One region of the Scandinavium tedordense genome, then DNA from elsewhere that is predicted to be linked to it. Evidence: predicted binding sites of a transcription regulator. Region 1 holds the regulator's gene; each other region holds the start of a gene.
What was found. Region 1 encodes Fur, which represses iron uptake genes when iron is present. Its sites were predicted from a motif close to ATAATAATGAGAACNACTATCAA; they were not measured.

Region 1 (5,156 bases):
AAGTTGTTGGGATTATAAGGACAAAACCCAACAGCGGATAGCGTGTCGGCAAAAACTCAGACGACTACTGAGTGTTGCAGCCGGGCGGCAGAATGTTCAACATGATACCCTAACCCGACGTAGCGAAAAAAAGAACTTTGCCATGAAATTAAACAGCCGAGCGCAAACTGCACAAAACCTGCACACTAATTCTCCCATCGTCCTCGTTCACGGCCTTTTCGGTAGCCTTGATAACCTCGGGATCCTCGCCCGGGATCTGGTTGCCGACCACAATATCCTGCAAGTCGATATGCGTAACCATGGCCTTTCCCCTCGCGACCCGGAGATGACCTACGCCGCAATGGCGCAGGATCTTGTCGATACGCTCGATGCAAACGGCATTGAGAAGGCGAGTCTGATTGGCCATTCAATGGGCGGTAAAGCGGTGATGGCGTTTACGGCGCTAGCCCCTGAACGTGTTGAAAAACTGGTGGCGATTGATATCGCTCCGGTGGCTTATCAGGTGCGCCGTCACGATGAGATTTTTGCCGCCATTAACGCCGTGACCGACGCAGGCGTGTCCAGCCGCCAGCAGGCCGCGGATGTAATGCGCCAGCATATAGATGAAGAAGGCGTGATTCAGTTCCTGCTGAAGTCGTTCGTCGACGGTGCGTGGCGATTCAACGTGCCAGCGTTGTGGGATCAATATCCCCATATCGTTGGCTGGGAACCGATTCCTGCCTGGGACCACCCTGCCCTGTTTATCCCTGGTGGAAATTCGCCTTACGTCACCGCAGAGTACCGCGACGCGTTACTTGCACAGTTCCCGCAGGCCCGCGCGCACGTGATCGCGGGTGCCGGACATTGGGTTCACGCAGAAAAACCGGATGCGGTGCTGCGTGCGATTCGTCGATACCTGGCAGAATGATTAAAATCCGAGCAAGCAAGCGCCATTGTGCCTCCCGGCGTTGGCGTCCGGGTTTCGCTGATGTATGATTGCGCGCTATCTGCGCCGGGCCTGTCGTCTGGCGGCTTGTTTCCCCGAAGTCACTCTGAATCATGGCAAAAGAACAAACGGACCGAACGACATTAGATTTGTTCGCAAATGAGCGTCGCCCGGGAAGGCCGAAAACCAATCCGCTCTCGCGCGACGAACAATTACGCATAAATAAGCGTAATCAGCTTAAACGCGACAAAAGCAACGGTCTCAAACGCGTTGAGCTAAAGCTCAATAACGATGCCGTGGATGCGCTCAATGAACTGGCTGATGCCAGAAATATGAGCCGCAGCGAGCTTATCGAAGAGATATTGTTGCAACAACTGGCTGCATTACACGGCCAGGAACTTGTCTGAAAATACGGCAAAAAATCACTTTCATTTAGCAGAGAGTGCAGTACGGCGCGATTGCAGTTTCCGCGCACTTCTCCTCCTGCTATCATTGCCTTTATCTGTGGGCAACATTCCACCATCATTTCAATACGTTTCAAGAGGTTATTTTACTCATGGCAATCACAGGTATTTTTTTCGGCAGCGACACGGGTAACACCGAAAATATCGCGAAGATGATCCAGAAGCAGCTTGGCAAAGACGTTGCCGAGGTGCATGACATTGCCAAGAGCAGTAAAGAAGATCTCGAAGGTTTCGATATTCTGCTGCTGGGTATCCCTACCTGGTACTACGGTGAAGCACAGTGTGACTGGGACGACTTCTTCCCGACGCTGGAAGAGGTAGACTTCAACGGTAAGCTGGTCGCACTGTTTGGCTGTGGCGATCAGGAAGATTACGCAGAATATTTCTGTGATGCGTTGGGTACCATCCGCGACATCATCGAACCGCGCGGCGCAACTATCGTTGGCCACTGGCCGACCGAAGGCTACCATTTCGAAGCCTCTAAAGGTCTGGCTGATGACGCCCATTTTGTGGGTCTGGCCATTGACGAAGATCGCCAGCCAGAGCTGACCGCTGAGCGTGTCGAAAAATGGGTGAAACAAATCTCCGAAGAGCTGCACCTCGAAGAGATCAAGAACGCCTAATGATTTAGTACGGTGCAGCATCCGTGCTGCGCCGTATTAGCGATACGTTGTGTTAAATTAATAGATAAAAGCAATTAAATTAATCGCTACAAATTTTTAACTTTTGAGCACATGTCTGTACAATGTCACCTGTTTTGACGAGGTCGGATGTTTCGCTTTGCAGATGATGCCTCGTTTTTGAAAAGCATACTTTGCTCAGGGTTTACGTTCCCATTTAGGCCAGGCAGTCCTATAATGAGACGCATTATCCTGAATTCATTCTTAGTAATACTTCCCCATAGGGAAGTGTATCGCCTAGCAACAGGACTGATTCCGCATGACTGACAACAATACCGCATTAAAGAAGGCAGGCCTGAAAGTCACGCTTCCTCGTTTGAAAATTCTGGAAGTGCTTCAGGGGCCGGACAATCACCATGTCAGTGCGGAAGACCTTTATAAACGCCTCATTGATATGGGCGAAGAGATTGGTCTGGCAACGGTTTATCGCGTTCTGAACCAGTTCGACGATGCCGGCATTGTCACCCGCCACAACTTCGAAGGCGGCAAGTCTGTTTTCGAACTGACTCAGCAGCATCATCACGATCACTTAATCTGCCTCGACTGCGGCAAGGTTATTGAGTTCAGTGATGACTCTATCGAAACGCGTCAGCGCGAAATCGCCACTCGACATGGCATTCGTCTGACCAACCATAGCCTTTATCTTTATGGCCACTGCGCAGAAGGCGACTGCCGTGAAGATGAACACGCACACGACGCCGCTGAGAAATAATCAGCGTTTGCTCAAAAGCAAAAAGCCAACCTCGCGGTTGGCTTTTTTTGGCATAAATTTCAGGCAATCACAGAGGCCGATAGTTGAGGGTTATGGCTTTGTGGTTGTCGTGTTGTTGTTACGAATTTCCTTCCAAATCTGGTCACAGCGGGCTTTCACCGCCTGATCGTTGCCGGTATGCGTCGCCTGGATGCACTGTTGATAATCCAGAACCCGCACGGTTTCCTGATTGGCAAACTGCTGATGTGACTTCTCGGTTTTCAGTACGTCCAATACATTCTGACACGCCTGGATTTTATCCGGGTTGCCTTCGGCGGTGTTAATACACGCGCTGTACGCCTCTTTGAGCTTGTTATCTTCCTGTGGCGCCTGGGGTTGTGCGCATGCAACCAGCCCGGATGCCATCATAGCGATGAGAATCAATTTTTTCATGATACGGCCTCATAGGCGCGCGGCGACGTTAACGCTGCCGCGCGACTTGTCAGAAAATGGTGAACGGGGCGATAACAATGAATTTCACGTCACGCTCATCCTGGAAGATATTGCCGTACCCCCCGCCATAGCTCGGGATGTCGGAGTGGTTGTCGTATTGAGTAAAGTGCAGCTTGAACAGCGTGCCTTTCGCTCGCCCTTCCTGAACGGTGTACATCGCGTCGAGGCTGTAAGCTGACTCTTTAATTTTGTTTGAGGCGATATCTTCGCGCTGACCTGCACTATTGATAAGCCAGTCAGACGGTTTAGCATCCCAGGCATAAACATAAGACGCGCCCACGGCCCAGCCCGGCATATCCCAGTTTTTCAGATCATACATACCGCCGAAGAACACCGCTTTTTCGCCGTTGGCGTTGAAGTCTGAGCGGTTATCCCACCAGATATCCAGTCGGCCGTTGGAAGAAGCATAGGTTGGGGTCATACGCTGAAGGAAGTAACCCTGCTGCCCTTCCGCTTTTACCCATGTTCCTTCGAGACGCAGGTCAACAACGTCGCCCACTTTATAACCTAAGGTCAGAGCCTGTAGCCACGCGGTACCGTCATAGATATCGTTGATAGTGTTGCTGCTGACGGTGTCACGCGCACCGTAGAACTGGTAGCTGGTCGAGAGCGGCGCCCCGGCGACATCAAATTTATAGCTGGCTTTGGCGAAGTACTGATCCATAAAGCCTTCAGCCTGACCAAATGCTGCTTCGAGCACCAGGTCATTTTTGAAGTCGTATTTAGCACCGATGGAGTGCAGATACTCCACTTTGGTTTTCTTGTCGTTCTGATAGAAATGATCAGTTTCAAGGTGCCACGGAGCTTTGTACTCGTTGGTCCACATATACGAGAAGCTCAACGCCCCGGCATCCCCGTAGTCAAAGTTTGCCCCGGCTTCAGCACCCTGATAAGTACCCGGCATGAAGCTCCAGTGCGGCGCTAACAGGGTCTGGCCAGTAGGCTGAATATAACCTGCGCGTGCCCAGGTCGGCCCCAGTTTAAATTTCGCGGCGGCTTTATACAGACTGATCCCACTCTTATCGCCAGACCAGTCTTCGTCATAGCCTTTATTAACAGAGGAGAACGCGATTTCGTTTGGGTGACCGCTTTCGGCGGATTCAGCCATTTCGATTGCGGTGAAGGCCGCAATATCCAGGCCGATAAAATCTGCAGCATAACCCGACTGGAAGTCGAGATTGGCGTTCCAGGTGGAGTGAGAAAGGTTGGTTTTGTACTTGTCGCCGTCGGTTACATCTTTACGGTCACGCTCGCGCTGCCAGTAATAGATGCCGCCGGTTAAGGTTGAATCGTCTATGAATCCTGCTGCACTGGCTTGCGGAACTGCCAACCAGCCCGACATTGCGGTGACCCCGGCAATAGCCAGCGCCAGCGTACTACGTTTGCCACTGAACGTACGCATGTGTATATCCTCTTTGACTTTTAAAAACGCGTTCGCAAAGCGAACAGCGATAAAAATTAAGTACTGCAAAAAAGTAGCGAGGCAGAAAAGTCCTAACGCTATGCATGTAGACTATTTTTCGCGACGCGAATTATCAATCCTTTTTCCGCACGAAAATGCAAGATTATGACAGGGCGCACATATTTGATTGCGTTTTGTTACACATGCACGTTTCAGCATGAAGCGACGAAAACCGCTAATAGCAGGGGCTTATCAATAAGAAAGGGAAAATGGCACTAAAAAATGTAACAAGGCCGAGGCGCTGTTTCATGAATGAAAATGATATTATTTCGCATCACGAAAATGACATAAAAAAAGCGCCGCATTGCGCGACGCTTTTTATTTTCAGCAAAAGCGAAACTTATTCGCCCGCTTTTGCCCAGGTATCACGCAGGCCAACGGTACGGTTAAATACCAGCTTCTCTGCGGTGCTGTAGCGGCT
Region 2 (5,156 bases), on a different contig from region 1:
ATCCAGTTACTTCAGCACGGGTCTTCTGAGCACGAGTACCCTGACGAGCACCAGCTGCATAAGCAACAACAACCTGGTGAACCAGCGCTTCGTTGAAGTCACGACCGAAGGTAGTTTCGGAAACAGTCAGCGCGCTCTGCGCGTCTTTCAATACTAATTCCATTGCTATCTCCTCACGCCTTCACAGCTGGTTTAATGATCAGGTCGCAACCGGTTGCACCCGGGACACCACCTTTAACCAGCAGCAGGTTGCGCTCAGCGTCAACACGTACTACGTCCAGGCTCTGAACAGTCACACGTTCGTTGCCCAGCTGACCTGCCATTTTCTTGCCTTTGAACACTTTGCCCGGAGTCTGGTTCTGACCGATAGAACCCGGAACGCGGTGAGACAAGGAGTTACCGTGAGTAGCGTCCTGGGTACGGAAGTTCCAGCGCTTAACGGTACCGGCGAAACCTTTACCTTTAGAGGTACCGGTTACGTCAACTTTTTTAACTTCAGCAAACAGCTCAACGCTAATGTCCTGACCTACGGTGAACTCTTCGCCTTCAGCGAGGCGGAATTCCCACAGACCACGGCCAGCATCTACGCCAGCTTTAGCGAAGTGACCTGCTTCCGGCTTAGTTACGCGGCTAGCTTTTTTAGCACCGGTAGTAACTTGAACAGCACGGTAGCCGTCGTTAGCCAGGTCTTTAACCTGAGTAACGCGGTTTGCTTCAACTTCGATTACGGTTACTGGGATAGATACGCCATCTTCAGTGAAGATGCGGGTCATACCCACTTTTTTACCGACTAAACCAATCATTGTATCAACCTCTCAATCGCTCGATGACCTGATTAACCCAGGCTGATCTGCACGTCTACACCGGCAGCCAGGTCCAGACGCATCAGAGCATCAACGGTTTTCTCGGTTGGCTCAACGATGTCAACCAGACGCTTGTGAGTGCGAATCTCGTACTGATCACGCGCGTCTTTGTTAACGTGCGGAGAGATCAGAACGGTAAAGCGCTCTTTGCGGGTCGGCAGCGGGATCGGACCGCGTACCTGCGCACCAGTGCGCTTGGCAGTCTCGACGATTTCCGCGGTTGATTGATCAATCAGACGATGATCAAACGCTTTAAGGCGGATACGGATTCTTTGGTTCTGCATGAGACCAGAGCTCCAATTATTTTATAAACGAAATGGCCACTTCTCACACCCATTACGATTGATGGGGGAGCGTAACCGTTCTTGCGTAGTTCCCCAATTGGGAACATTGTCGACAACAAACAACATTGTCGGAGTTCATATCGAACCCGCCGTCAATTTTGACAAGCCCGCGCATTATACGTAAATCTGACCACGACGCAAGCAGTGTTTATAAATACGCCACCTGTAATCTGCGACTTCATGCGCATGCATTTCTGTAATGAGTGCATCGGTAACTCATACTCTGGAAGCGTTCTCGACCTTCTGACTTTCCGTGTTTGTCTCTGAATGGGTTACTGAGAATACTCACGGCTTCTGCACATACAGGTAGAGTCTATGTCGTTCGCCGCCCTCCCCTTCATTGTTATCTACTGCATCGTCACAGGGCTTCTTGCCTGGTATGACTACAGAACCGGCTTGCTTCCGGATCGACTGGTCTGCCCGTTACTCTGGTGTGGAATGCTGTTTTTCGTGGTGATTAAACCCCAGCAACTCCCCTCTTCCGTATTAGGGGCAATAGCGGGCTATTGCAGTCTGGCTGGTCTGCACTGGCTCTATAAGGGTATTCGGCATAAAGAAGGGCTGGGCTATGGTGACGTGAAATTCTTTGCGGCTCTCGGGGCATGGCATGGATGGCAGCAATTACCGGTGCTGATAACAATTGCGACGGGTTCCGCGCTGCTTTTTGTGTGCTTAGAAGCGATTATTGCTCGCTCAAGCCAGGCATTAAAAAACCCGCTGCGGTTTGGCCCATTTCTGAGCGCAGCGGGTGTGCTTATTGGCTTTCAGACGTGGTGGACTACTCTGCCACTTTGATCTGGGATTGTAAGTAATTTTGAATGCCCAACTTACCAATCAGATCGAGTTCTGTCTCAAGCCAGTCGATGTGTCCTTCCTCATCGGCCAGGATTTCAATCATCATATCGCGGCTGACGTAATCATGAACGGTATCAGCATAGGCGATTGCCTCTCGGAGATCTTTAGCGCCCTCAAGTTCAAGCCTGAGGTCAGACTGCAGCATTTCTTCGACATCTTCACCAATGCCAAGCTTGCCGAGATCCTGCAGATTAGGAAGGCCTTCAAGAAATAAAATACGCTCGATATATTTATCGGCGTGTTTCATCTCATCGATGGATTCATGGTATTCGACATCATTGAGGCGCGTCAGGCCCCAGTTTTTGAACATTCTCGCATGGAGAAAGTATTGATTGATTGCGACAAGCTCATTTCCCAATAATTTATTGAGATAACTTATGATTTTAACATCACCTTTCATTATATAGTCCCTCCGCTTCCACTCATAGAAGCGTAGAACGGGCTACAGGGATGTCAAAAAAAAGACCGAAGTCTCAGGCTATCTCTTTTAATTCCGGTATCTGAGTTAATTCGTCCTGCATAATCTCGCGCGCGGCGCGAATGCACTTACCACATTGATTTCCCACGGGAATGAATTTGCGCAGTTGCTGAAAAGATTGCGGATGAAACTGGCGAACAGCCTGACGAATTTTTTTATCGCTTACACCATTACACAAACAAACGTACATGATCGCTCCCGTTCAATTTATGCTCAAAGTGTAAATGAGAATAGTTATGATTACAATAGCACAATTAAGGAACCGGTGCGGGAGTAAGCGGACAAAATGAAAACAACTGTGACAGTGATAAATAACAAATAGCAAAAAGGGCGCCGAAGCGCCCTTTTTTAGTCAAAACTAATTAAGGAATAATTAGCTGATGACTTTAGCAACAACGCCCGCACCTACAGTACGGCCGCCTTCACGGATTGCGAAACGCAGACCGTCATCCATCGCGATTGGGTGGATCAGGGTAACAACCATTTTGATGTTGTCACCTGGCATTACCATCTCAACGCCTTCTGGCAGTTCGATGGTACCGGTCACGTCAGTTGTACGGAAGTAGAACTGTGGACGGTAGCCTTTGAAGAACGGAGTATGACGGCCGCCTTCATCTTTGGACAGGATGTACACTTCAGATTCGAACTTGGTGTGCGGGTTGATTGAACCCGGCTTGGCCAGAACCTGACCACGTTCGATTTCTTCGCGTTTGATACCACGCAGCAGAACACCAACGTTCTCACCAGCACGGCCTTCGTCCAGCAGTTTGCGGAACATTTCAACGCCAGTACAGGTAGTTTTCGCAGTTTCTTTGATACCAACGATTTCTACTTCTTCACCAACTTTAACGATACCGCGCTCTACACGACCGGTAACAACAGTACCACGGCCGGAGATGGAGAATACGTCTTCGATTGGCAGCAGGAATGGCTTGTCGATCGCACGTTCTGGTTCTGGGATGTAAGAATCCAGGTAGCCAGCCAGTTCGACGATTTTAGCTTCCCACTCAGCTTCGCCTTCCAGCGCTTTCAGCGCGGAACCACGAACGATAGGGGTGTCGTCGCCTGGGAAATCGTACTGGGACAGGAGTTCACGAACTTCCATCTCAACCAGTTCCAGCAGCTCTTCATCATCAACCATGTCGCATTTGTTCAGGAACACGATGATGAAAGGAACGCCTACCTGACGACCCAGCAGGATGTGCTCACGAGTCTGTGGCATAGGGCCATCAGTCGCAGCAACAACCAGGATCGCGCCATCCATCTGCGCAGCACCGGTGATCATGTTTTTAACATAGTCGGCGTGGCCTGGGCAGTCTACGTGTGCGTAGTGGCGGCTTGGGGTGTCATATTCAACGTGGGAAGTGTTGATGGTGATACCACGAGCTTTTTCTTCTGGTGCGTTATCGATCTGGTCGAATGCGCGAGCAGAACCGCCGTAGGTCTTAGCCAGTACGGAGGTGATTGCTGCAGTCAGAGTAGTTTTACCATGGTCGACGTGGCCGATAGTACCAACGTTGACGTGCGGTTTTGTACGTTCAAATTTTTCTTTAGACACGGCTATATTCCTTACTATAGTGCTCCCCCCTCAAGGAGAGAGCACGGGACATTAGTTTTAACCTTGCGGCTTATTTGCCACGAGCTTCGATAACGGCCTGAGCAACGTTGTTCGGCGCGTCGTCGTACTTCAGGAACTCCATGGAGTAAGAAGCACGACCTTTGGTCAGAGAACGCAGCTGAGTTGCATATCCGAACATTTCAGACAGCGGAACTTCAGCGTGGATCTGAACGCCAGTAGCGTTAGATTCCTGACCTTTCAGCTGACCACGACGACGGCTAAGGTCACCGATAACATCACCGGTGTTCTCTTCTGGAGTTTCAACTTCAACCTTCATGATAGGCTCAAGCAGAACTGGTTTTGCTTTCTTAAAGCCATCTTTGAAGGCGATAGAAGCAGCCAGTTTAAACGCCAGCTCGGAGGAGTCAACGTCATGGTATGAACCGAAGTGCAGACGCACGCCGAGATCAACAACTGGGTAACCAGCCAGTGGACCAGCTTTCAGCTGCTCCTGGAGGCCTTTATCAACGGCAGGGATGAATTCACCAGGAATTACACCACCTTTGATGTCGTTGACGAACTCGTAACCTTTCGGATTTGAGCCCGGCTCCAGTGGGTACATGTCGATCACAACATGACCGTACTGACCACGACCACCAGACTGCTTGGCGTGTTTACCTTCGATATCGGTAACTTTCGCACGAATCGCTTCGCGGTAAGCAACCTGTGGTTTACCGACGTTCGCTTCAACGTTGAATTCACGCTTCATGCGGTCAACGATGATGTCGAGGTGCAGTTCACCCATACCAGCAATGATAGTCTGGTTGGTTTCTTCATCAGTCCATACACGGAATGATGGATCTTCTTTAGCCAGACGGCCCAGAGCCAGACCCATTTTTTCTTGGTCAGCTTTGGTTTTTGGTTCAACAGCGATCGAAATTACCGGCTCAGGGAATTCCATGCGCTCCAGAATGATCACATTGTCCTGATCACACAGGGTATCACCTGTAGTCACTTCTTTCAGACCGATAGCTGCAGCGATGTCGCCAGCGCGAACT
Region 3 (5,156 bases), 100 kb from region 1:
CGCGCCGCGCAATATGCGGGGCCACCAGCGCAATAAAGGAAATTGGCCCCGCCAGCGCGGTGGCGGCTGCGGTCAGTATGACCGCCACCAGCATCATCAATAAGCGCGACCGCTCGACTCGTACGCCGAGCGCGCAGGCGCTGTCGTCGCCCATTTCCAGCAGCCGCATACGGCGCACCAGCAGCGCGGAAAAGACCAGCATCACCAGCAGAATGGGCGCTGCGGGAGTAGTTTTTGCCCACGTCAGGCCGTTGAGTGACCCGGAGAACCACAGCCCGGCAGACTGCGCAGTTTCCAGTGAGGCCTTCAGCAACAGCCAGGTGTTGAACGCCATCAGCATCGCGCGGATGCCAATGCCGATAATGATCAGCCGGAAGGTATCAATTCCGTTGCGCCACGCCAGCAGCCAGACCAGCAAAGACGTGACAATTCCACCCGCCATCGCAGCGAAAACAATCGCTGTCTGATGCTGACCAAACAGCACCATCGCCACCAGCACGCCGCTCCAGGCGCCGGTGTTAAAGCCCATTACGTCCGGGCTGCCAAGCGGGTTGCGCATCAGCGACTGGAAAATTGCGCCGCTGACGCCCAGTGCAGCGCCGACCAGTAGCGCCATCAGCACCCGTGGCAAACGCCATTCGGTGACGACCATCGTCACGTTGCGCGGCGCGTCGCCGAACAGGGCGGCGATAACCTGACTGAAATCCAGCGTGACCACGCCGCTGCGCAGGCTCCAGAGGCTGATAGCCAGGCTCGCCACAATCAGCAACCCAATGCTAACAACCAGTCGGCGGGAAGGGGCCATCATGCGACACCTCCGCGCGACGGCTGGCGGCGCACCAGCCAGATAAGCATCGGCGCGCCGATAAAGGCGCTCACCACCGACACGCGCAGCTCACCCGGCACCAGCAGACGGCCAATAATATCGGCAAACAACAGCAGGGCAGGCGTAGCGAGTAGTGTGACCGGAAGTGACCAACGGTGATCGCCCCCAACCAGCCAGCGCGAAATATGCGGCACCATCAGCCCGATAAACGCAATTGGCCCCACCAGAGCAGTGGCGCTGCCGCTCAGGACGGTTATCACCAGCAGGCCAAGAATTTGGGTGCGCGCCACTTTATTGCCGAGTGCGGTGGCGGTATCCGCACCGAGGCTCAGGCTATTCAGTGAACGACTTAAAGCGAGCGCCACGGCGGTGGCGATAACCACCGGCACCAGCACCACTTTCAGCGTGTCGAGGGAGCGAATATCCAGCGACCCGGCCTGCCAGAAACGCAGCTGATCGTAGACATCGGGATTGAGCAGCGCGATGCCGTTTGACAGACCTTCCAGCACCGCGCCGAGCGCAACGCCCGCCAGTGTCAGACGTACCGGGCTAAGCTGGCCAGCGCCCTGACTGCCGGTGAACGCCACCAGCAGCGAGGCAATCAGCGCGCCGCAAAAGGCGAGTAGTAGCTGTTCCTGCGGCAGCGTGAAACCAAACAGTGCGGCACCCAGCACAATCGCAAAGCTGGCTCCGGCGTTAACGCCAAGAATGCCGGGGTCGGCCAGGGGGTTACGGGTGAGGGTTTGCATCAGCGCCCCCGCGAGGCCGAGTGCTCCGCCCGCTAACAGACCGGCGAGGGTGCGCGGTAATCGTGCCTCGAGAACAATGGTGCAATCGGCGCTTTGGCAGCTGCCGGACAGGGCGTCGAAAACCACATTCAGCGGCAGCGGTTTAGCGCCAATCAGCAGGCTGATCGCGGCAGCGACAATAAGCAGAATGAGTAATCCGGGCACGGCGACGGCGCGCAGCGCGGCGGGAGAAAACGACATAGCAACGTCCATGATGTGATAATGATAGTAATTATCGTTCTCGATCTTATTCGCCTATGTTAGCATGTGCGGCCCCGGAAATGGTACCGAAAGTTCGTTGAAGGCCCCGTCATGCAAAGACAATCCTGGCTGTTGAATCTCAGCCTGCTCAAGACTCATCCGGCGTTTCGCGCCGTCTTTATTGCCCGTTTTATCTCCATTCTTTCTCTTGGCCTGCTCGGCGTTGCCGTGCCGGTACAAATCCAGTCGTTGACCCATTCCACCTGGCACGTCGGGCTGGCGGTGACGCTCACCGGCGCGGCGATGTTTATTGGCCTGATGCTTGGCGGCGTGCTGGCTGATCGCTACGAACGCAAAAAGCTGATTCTGCTGGCGCGCGGCACCTGCGGCATTGGTTTTCTAGGCCTGTGGCTCAATGCGCTGTTGCCTGAACCGTCGCTGCTGGCGATTTATCTGCTTGGCATTTGGGACGGCTTGTTTGCATCGATTGGCGTGACCGCGCTGTTGGCGGCGACGCCTGCGCTGGTCGGGCGCGAGAACCTGATGCAGGCGGGGGCGATTACGATGCTCACCGTGCGTCTGGGTTCGGTGATTTCACCGATGGTCGGCGGGCTGCTGCTGGCGAGCGGCGGTTTCTCCTGGAACTACCTGTTGGCCGCGCTCGGCACCTTTATCACCACCCTGACATTACTGCGCCTGCCGCAGTTGCCCCCGCCGCCATCGCCGCGAGAGCATCCGCTGAAATCCCTTATGGCCGGGCTGCGTTTCCTGTTTAACAGCCCGCTGATTGGCGGTATCGCGCTGCTCGGCGCTCTTGTGACCATGGCCAGCGCGGTACGCGTTCTGTATCCGGCGCTGGCGATGAGCTGGCAGATGTCGGCGGCGCAGATTGGCTTGCTGTATGCGGCGATCCCGCTCGGCGCGGCGTTTGGCGCCTTGACCAGCGGCAATCTGGCGCGTAGCGAAAAGCCGGGGCAAATCATGTTGTTCACCACGGTGGGCTCGTTTGTGGCGATTGGGATGTTCAGCCTGATGCCAGTGTGGGCGCTGGGCGCGCTGTGTCTGGCGCTGTTTGGCTGGTTGAGCGCCATCAGTTCGCTGCTGCAATACACCCTGATTCAGACGCAAACCCCGGAAGCGATGCTCGGCCGAATTAACGGTTTGTGGACGGCGCAGAACGTCACCGGCGATGCCATCGGCGCGGCGATTTTAGGCGGGTTTGGCGCAATGCTCACACCGGTCGCGGCGGCATCCGCCAGCGGATGGGCGTTAGCGATTGTCGGCGTAATATTGGTGCTATTGCTGGGTGAGTTGCGCCGCTTCCGCCAGCAAACGGCAACGGCCTGAATGGCGGATATTTGCCCGGCGGCGCCAGCTGCCGGGCTTCCAGAAGGTGTCTTGTCGGCCCGTGTAAGCGTAGCGCCACCGGGCACGGTCATCAGCCAAATAAGGTTTCCAGGCGCTGCAATACCCGCATCGCGCTGTAATAATCGAGGCGGAATGTTTCGGTGCCGAGCGCATACACCCGCTTGTTTTGCACGGCGGAGAGGTGCGACAACAGCGGATTCGCTTCGATGGCGTCGGTATCTTTCTGATCCCCGGCAAACACGAACAGCGACTGACCGTTCAAGCCTTCCGCCAGATTTTCCCCGCCAAGCTGAATGATGTCATGCCGTTTGCCCTGACTCTGACTGGTGTGCAGCCCGGCAGGCAGCGGCGCAAGGGTAAAGCCTAACTGTTCGAGCAATTTTCCCTGCGCGGATTCCGGCGTCCACAGGTTGGCGCTGTGCGCTGCGGCGGTGTACACCAGCGCGCTGACCGGCTGCGGCGGCAGTTTCATCTGCTGTTTGAGCGTCGCGAGCTGCTTATCAAATTGCGCAATGCGTTGGGTGGCCTGTTTTTCCTGTCCGGTGATGGTCCCAAGCTGAGTCAACAAACCCTGCCAGCTCTGGTCGTCGTAGTTAATGATAAGCGTTGGGGCGATGGTCGACAGCTGATCGTACAGGGCCAGCGCAGAATCCCCACCGGTGGCGCTGATGAGGATTAAATCCGGCATTTGCGCGGCAACCGCTTCGGCGTTTGGCTCACCGATATACAGCCGGGTGAGTTTGCGCTGTTTCGCCACCTCGCCCCATTGACGCAGAAAACCCTGCTCGTCGGCCACGCGGTTGTTCGGGGTGGTTGCCCCGCTGGCTACAACCGGTGCGTCAATCGCCAGCAGCGAGCCGGTGAGGGTTACGCTGGTGGAAACAATGCGCAGTGGTTTGTGCTCTAGCGTATGCGCGCCTCGGCTATCGGTGACCTGACGCGGCCAGTCGGCGGCGAAGGATGAGGTTAATCCTAAAAGGCAAAGCCCGGAAAACAGCAGGGTATTACGGAGGAAAACGGGGAATTTCACGACGTCAAAGTCCTGTTTGGTTGATGTTAATGAATCTCATTTTCACTTCAGTGTGCCACAGATGCAAGCCGAATGATCAGTCTGAAGTTGACAAGGGGGCGTTTTACTTTTAGCTTACCGAACCAAAATATAAATGATAATTATTCGTAATATCTTTATCGTTTTGGAGGATGATATGGAAACGTCACTGGCCGACGCCGGGCAGGAAGTCGCACCAACGCTGTCACCTGATAGCTTCTTTTTTATGTCGCCGTACCGCAGTTTCACCACCTCCGGCTGTTTTCGTCGTATCGAACAGCCCGTGGAAGGCGGTGAAGATCTGACGGGCGCGTTCCAGCGCACCCTCGCCAGCGCCTTTGCTGACGCCAAAGCGGCCGGTATCGCCCGCCCGATGTTGGTCGGTGCCATTCCGTTTGATACCACTCAGCCTTCCGCGCTGTTTATTCCCCAACGCAGCGCGGCGTTTTCCCGCACCGCTAAGCAGCACTCCGCGCCGTATGCCGCCAGCATGAAACCGATGCAGGTAGAGGCGCGTCAGGACATTCCTGAGCAGGAGCTGTTTATGGCAATGGTGGCGAGCGCTGCGGAGCTGACCGCCACCCCGAAAGTTGACAAAGTGGTGCTGTCGCGTCTGATTGAACTGACCACCGACGTGAATGTGGACACCGGCGCACTGCTGGAACGCCTGATTGCGCAGAACCCGGCGAGCTTCAACTTCCACGTGCCGCTGCCCGACGGCGGTGTGTTGCTGGGCGCGAGCCCAGAGCTGCTGCTGCGCAAAGAGGGGGCGCATTTCAGCTCGCTGCCGCTGGCGGGTTCTGCCCGTCGTCAGCCTGATAACGTGCTGGACCGGGAAGCGGGCAACCGTCTGTTGGCTTCACAGAAAGATCGCCATGAGCACGATTTAGTGACCCAGGCGATGAAGAACGTCCTGACGCCGCGC
Region 4 (5,156 bases), on a different contig from region 1:
TTCCAGCTTTTCAGCGATCTCCAGGATCCGGTGGCGCGTCTCTTCTTTGACGTTGAGCGTCGGGTCATCGTTGAGAATGCGTGACACGGTGGCCTGCGACACGCCCGCTTCCTTTGCGATATCTTTCAGTGTTGCCATAGATCCCCTCAGCGCGGGAGTTAAAGTTTGTTCTGCCGCCATTGTAATGAATCCCACGTATTTAGTAAAAATCCGTTGATCAGAATCGGGGCTTATGCTGTGATTGTTTTACTAAATGTTTATCTGGAGTGAAGTATGGACACCGTAGCGTATGGTGATTTTGCCCGTCTGGAGATCCGCACCGGCAAGATTACAGAGGTTAAACGTCACGCAAACGCTGACAAACTGTACATCGTGCAGATTGATATTGGCGAACGCACGCTGCAAACCGTCACCAGCCTGGTGCCGTATTACACGGAGGATGCGTTGCTGGGTAAGCAGGTGGTGGTGCTGTGCAATCTGGAGAAGGCGAAAATGCGTGGGGAAGTGTCAGAATGCATGCTGCTGTGCGCGGAAACGGAGGATGGCAGTGAAAGTGTGTTATTGACCGCCGAACGTGCCATGCCTGCGGGTGTGCGGGTGGTGTAAACATGCCCGGTGACGCTGCGCTTACCTGGCCTACAAACACTGAGTCGTAGGCCCGTACAAACGAAGTGCCGCCGGGCAATGATTTACGCAATTATCTTCAGGCTTGCTCCACGGAAACCCGCAGCGCGGCCAGCGCAATACCGGTGGCTTTGATCACCTGTTCACACTGTTCGATAGTCAGTGTCAACGGCGGCTCAATGCGAATGGTCTTGGCATTGTTGAGCGTACCGGCCACCAGGATCCGTTGGCGGAACATTTCACTCGCAAAGTTATAGCCGATTTCGTTATCCACAAACTCGATCGCAATCAGCATCCCTTTCCCACGCGCTTCCTGCACCAGGTCCGGGTATTCACGCGCCAGCAGACGGAAGCCGTCCAGCAGCATGTCGCCTTTCTGTTCCGCTTGCGCGGGCAGGTTTTGCGTCAACAGCACGTTGATGGTCGCCAGCGCGGCCGCACAGGCCAGCGGGTTACCGCCAAAGGTGGTGGTATGCAGGAACGGGTTGTCGAACAGCACCGAGAACACTTCCTCCGTTGCGACCGTCGCCCCGATCGGCATCACGCCGCCGCCCAACGCTTTAGCCAGACACAGAATGTCGGGCTGTACGTTTTCGTGCTCACAGGCGAACATTTTTCCCGTGCGCCCCATGCCGGTCTGCACTTCGTCGAAGATCAGCAGTGCGCCAAACTCATCGCACAGCTTACGCACGGCGGGCAGATAGCCCTGCGGTGGCAGAATCACCCCCCCTTCGCCCTGAATAGGCTCGAGAATCACTGCCGCCACATCGTCACCGGTCTTCTTGCATTCGCTCAACACGGAACGCATGGCGCTGATATCGCCAAACGGCACGTGACGGAAGCCCGGCAGCAGCGGCATAAACGGTTTGCGGAATGTCGATTTCGCCGTCGCCGACAGTGCACCCAACGATTTGCCGTGGAAGGCGCCGCTGGTGGCAATAAAGGTAAATTTGCCCCGCGGTGACTGGTACGCCTTGGCAAGCTTAATCGCTGCCTCGACGGACTCGGTGCCACTGTTGCTGAAGAAGCTGTACTTCAGTTTACCCGGCGTCAGCGCGGCAAGCGTTTTCGCCAGCATCGCACGAAGCGGATCGAGCAGCTCCTGGCTGTGAAGCGGCTGTTTTGCGAGTTGATTCTGTACGGCGGAAACCACTGTTGGATTACGGTGCCCCACGTTGAAAATACCAAAGCCACCCAGACAATCGAGAAACTCCTGTCCCTGGGTGTCGACAAGCGTATTCAGACTGCCCGCTTGCCATTCTACGGCTCCGTAATCCCCGCCTGCAGTTACAGACTTGCGATACTCTAAAAACCCCGGATTCACATGTTCTTTGAAGTACTCCCGGACCTCCTGGTTGAGTGCTCTCATCTCCTCATGATCAAGCGTGCGCTTCTCAATGAGATTCAATGCGTGTGCGCTGCAGGCCAAAGCCGAGGCGCTGGAAGGTAGCCTGTTCAAAATATGCTCCTGGACGTCGCGTATCACATGATACTGATTTAAGTATTGCAGGGATTACGCCAGCCAGGAGGGGAACGCAAAAATCAGGATAAATGCCTGTGCGGAGCCTCTGGTTACAAAATTTAATCATTCCCATAACATTTCGGCGGTTTTTACTCCTGAGCTTTCAGGACCAGAACGTTCATTTTATTGAACGGGTGGATCATGCTGGTGCAGTCGTTGCACCAGCATGAGGCCCGACCAAAACAGGGAGGAAACACAACTATCGGCGAAACCACATTACTCGCGGCAATATACTGTTTGTGATGGTCAGCGGCTGTCACCCCTACGTGGGCGACGAAAGGCATTAATCCAGTTGAGTGATATCCAGGGCCGCGCGGTCGATGATCCCGATGATCTTTTTCAGCTGCGCGTCACTGATTTCCTGCTGGTTCACTTTTAAATCCAGCGCGGCTTTAAAGTTCTCGATGGCGCGTTTCATCTGCGGATCTTTGCGCAGAGCATACCCGACACTACGTTGTTTCAGTCGAGCCAGCACGTGGTCGAGTTGTGTCCGGTTCTCATTTAACCACTGGCTACCTTCAACGGTAATGGCGATTTTTTTACGTCCGCCGTCGGCTACATCAACGGTGATAAGCCCCTGATCCTGAAGTAAATCCAGTGTCGGATAAATCACGCCTGGGCTGGGGATATAGCCGCCGTGGGTCAGTGTCTCTATCGCTTTAATCAGCTCATAACCGTGGCTAGCGTGGCGGGTCAGGATATCGAGCACCACCAGGCGCAATTCGCCGTGGCCGAAAAAGCGTTGACGTCGCCCGTTGCTGCCGCCAAAGCCGTGTTCGTCGTCGTGACGATGTTGATAGGGATGATGATGTTGCATAGGGCCACCTCAAAAAAGATATATCTAAACTGTATCATAAAGCGCTTGCATTCCCCCCAGTTAACAATCATTATCATTTGCATTGAGTTTAGATATATCTGTTTATCATTAATGAAGGTTTCCAATGACCCTATCTACCCCAAAAAAATACCCGCAGCGCGTGCGCAATGAGCTGCGTTTTCGCGAGTTGACCGTCCTGCGCGTGGAGCGCATCAGTCAGGCGTTCCAGCGTATCGTGCTGGGAGGTGAGGCGCTGGAGGGTTTCACCTCTGCCGGTTTTGACGACCACACCAAGCTGTTTTTCCCGGAGCCGGGCAGCCATTTTTCACCGCCGACAATCACCGAGGAAGGCATTGTCTGGGGCGAAGGTGTACGCCCGCAGTCACGCGACTACACGCCGCTGTACAACGCCGAACGCCACGAGCTGGTGTACGATTTCTTCATTCACGACGGCGGTCTTGCCAGCCAGTGGGCGATGAAAGCGAAGGTCGGCGACACGCTGACGATCGGCGGCCCGCGCGGATCGCTGGTGGTGCCGGAAGATTACGCCTGGCAGCTGTATGTGTGCGATGAATCGGGTATGCCTGCGTTGCTGCGTCGTTTAACCGCGTTGCGTGAACTGCCGGAACGTCCGCAGGTGAAAGCCATTGTGACCGTCGCCAATGCGGCGTATCAGGATTATCTGGCTGATTGCGGGTTTGAAATCGACTGGGTCGTTGGTCACAGCGAGCAGGCGGTGGCGGAGAAGCTCGCGGCGTTGAATGTGCCGCAGGAAGATTATTTCCTCTGGCTGACTGGCGAAGGCGTGGGAGTAAAATCATGGCTGGATGGCTTTGTGACCGACGCGATTGACCCGCAACTCCTGCGCTCGCAGGCGTATTGGCATAAGAAGTAGGTTATTTTTTCCCCCTCGCCCCTATGGGGAGAGGGTTAGGGTGAGGGGAAAAGGTGACACTCACGCCACCTCATCAAAACCCACATCCACAATCTGTTTTTCCAGCGTACGAACGGTATTGCTCATCGCTTTTTCCTGCTGTTGAAAATACCCTTCCTGGTCGCGAAGCGTCGTCACCAGTTGCCATGCGCCCTCTTTCTCCAGCCCTGTTAGTTCCAGATTTAGCGTGCGAATTTGCAATCGAATCTCGACTATCTTCAGGCGTAAAGGCTCAAGATCGTTCAAACGACTGCTGGCCATCATTGGCTGCTGACCCTGCATCAGACGGGTAAGAATACTGCGCACCGTGGCGAGTTCCCCGCGCTGACGGGCCTGATTGAGCCGCACCATCAGTGTGTTGGCCTCCGCTTTCAGCGAATCATCCACCAGGTCGGGATGGCACAGTTTACTGGCCTGTCGCCAAAGACGTTTCAGCTCATGACGCTCCGATTCTGCCAGCCGCTGCTGAGCGGCCTGGTGACGCTGGGCTTCCTGATGGCGTTGGCGATACGACTCATAATCCTGGCTGGCGGCATCGGCCTGACGCGCGGATTCCTCGGCCACCGGTTCGCTGCGGTTGCCCTCGCGCAGCTGTCGGCGCAGCATTTTCTCGGCCAGCACTTTCCGTAAACGCAGGATCTCGGTCATCAGCGGACCGAGACGGGTCATGTACAACTCGTTGAATTCATCCAGCCGCTGAATGCGTGCGGTACGCCGATCGAGCAATTCCTGCAATTCGGCTTCCAGAGTTTTCAATTCGAGCTTACTGGCAGAAATGCGCGGGTCTTGCCAGGTGGCCAGCGCCCGCTGGTTCTGCAACCAGACGGTAATGGCAGCGATAGCATCCGCATAGCGTCGGGCCTCAAGCGCCTGCACGATGGCCTCCAGCCCCTCATCCAGCCGCTCTTTTTTTAGCTGCGCAAGCTGGCCGTGGACAATCTCATCGTCCTCCAGCTCAATCGCATTTTTAATGATTTCCAGCCGTTTAATGGGTTTGTTCATGGCGCGTTTGCTCAGCTTCCAGGCCTGCGGAGTGGCAGGCAGAGTACCATTGCGGCCTGGCGACTGTCAGCGGTTAAGCGTGATTATAAGTCTCGTTATTTCATGATGTTAACGATTCAAAGCAATCTAAAAACTTAACCGCAACTACCAGCGATAAATCGCAAATAGGGGCGTTATCGCATTGCGGCATAACCATATGAGAATTTTGTTGTTGAGTTATCAGTACCAGTGATGCTAACGTCTAGACGTCCATAGCT

Region 2: a site for Fur is predicted at 2,765-2,787, ahead of bfd (bacterioferritin-associated ferredoxin). Genes of this name have one in related genera too.
Region 3: a site for Fur is predicted at 1,831-1,853, ahead of fepD (Fe(3+)-siderophore ABC transporter permease). Genes of this name have one in related genera too.
Region 4: a site for Fur is predicted at 3,024-3,046, ahead of MUU46_RS06700 (siderophore-interacting protein). Genes of this name have one in related genera too.

The regions. Positions count from the first base shown of each region.
Region 1 covers NZ_JALIGG010000057.1:296,213-301,368, reverse strand. Annotated here, with positions in the region: gene ybfF (esterase) at 143-907, shown strand; gene ybfE (LexA regulated protein) at 1,039-1,332, shown strand; gene fldA (flavodoxin FldA) at 1,482-2,012, shown strand; gene fur (ferric iron uptake transcriptional regulator) at 2,329-2,781, shown strand; gene chiQ (ChiQ/YbfN family lipoprotein) at 2,872-3,213, opposite strand; gene chiP (chitoporin ChiP) at 3,263-4,675, opposite strand; gene glnS (glutamine--tRNA ligase) at 5,076-5,156, opposite strand, start outside.
Region 2 covers NZ_JALIGG010000055.1:419,044-424,199, reverse strand. Annotated here, with positions in the region: gene rplD (50S ribosomal protein L4) at 1-163, opposite strand, end outside; gene rplC (50S ribosomal protein L3) at 174-803, opposite strand; gene rpsJ (30S ribosomal protein S10) at 836-1,147, opposite strand; gene MUU46_RS12910 (prepilin peptidase) at 1,523-2,002, shown strand; gene bfr (bacterioferritin) at 1,986-2,462, opposite strand; gene bfd (bacterioferritin-associated ferredoxin) at 2,536-2,730, opposite strand; gene tuf (elongation factor Tu) at 2,914-4,098, opposite strand; gene fusA (elongation factor G) at 4,169-5,156, opposite strand, start outside.
Region 3 covers NZ_JALIGG010000057.1:196,224-201,379, forward strand. Annotated here, with positions in the region: gene fepG (iron-enterobactin ABC transporter permease) at 1-808, opposite strand, end outside; gene fepD (Fe(3+)-siderophore ABC transporter permease) at 805-1,815, opposite strand; gene entS (enterobactin transporter EntS) at 1,927-3,162, shown strand; gene fepB (Fe2+-enterobactin ABC transporter substrate-binding protein) at 3,254-4,213, opposite strand; gene entC (isochorismate synthase EntC) at 4,389-5,156, shown strand, end outside.
Region 4 covers NZ_JALIGG010000052.1:67,551-72,706, reverse strand. Annotated here, with positions in the region: gene ebgR (transcriptional regulator EbgR) at 1-138, opposite strand, end outside; gene MUU46_RS06715 (tRNA-binding protein) at 274-606, shown strand; gene ygjG (putrescine aminotransferase) at 704-2,083, opposite strand; gene MUU46_RS06705 (PadR family transcriptional regulator) at 2,430-2,963, opposite strand; gene MUU46_RS06700 (siderophore-interacting protein) at 3,088-3,858, shown strand; gene MUU46_RS06695 (DNA repair protein) at 3,919-4,899, opposite strand.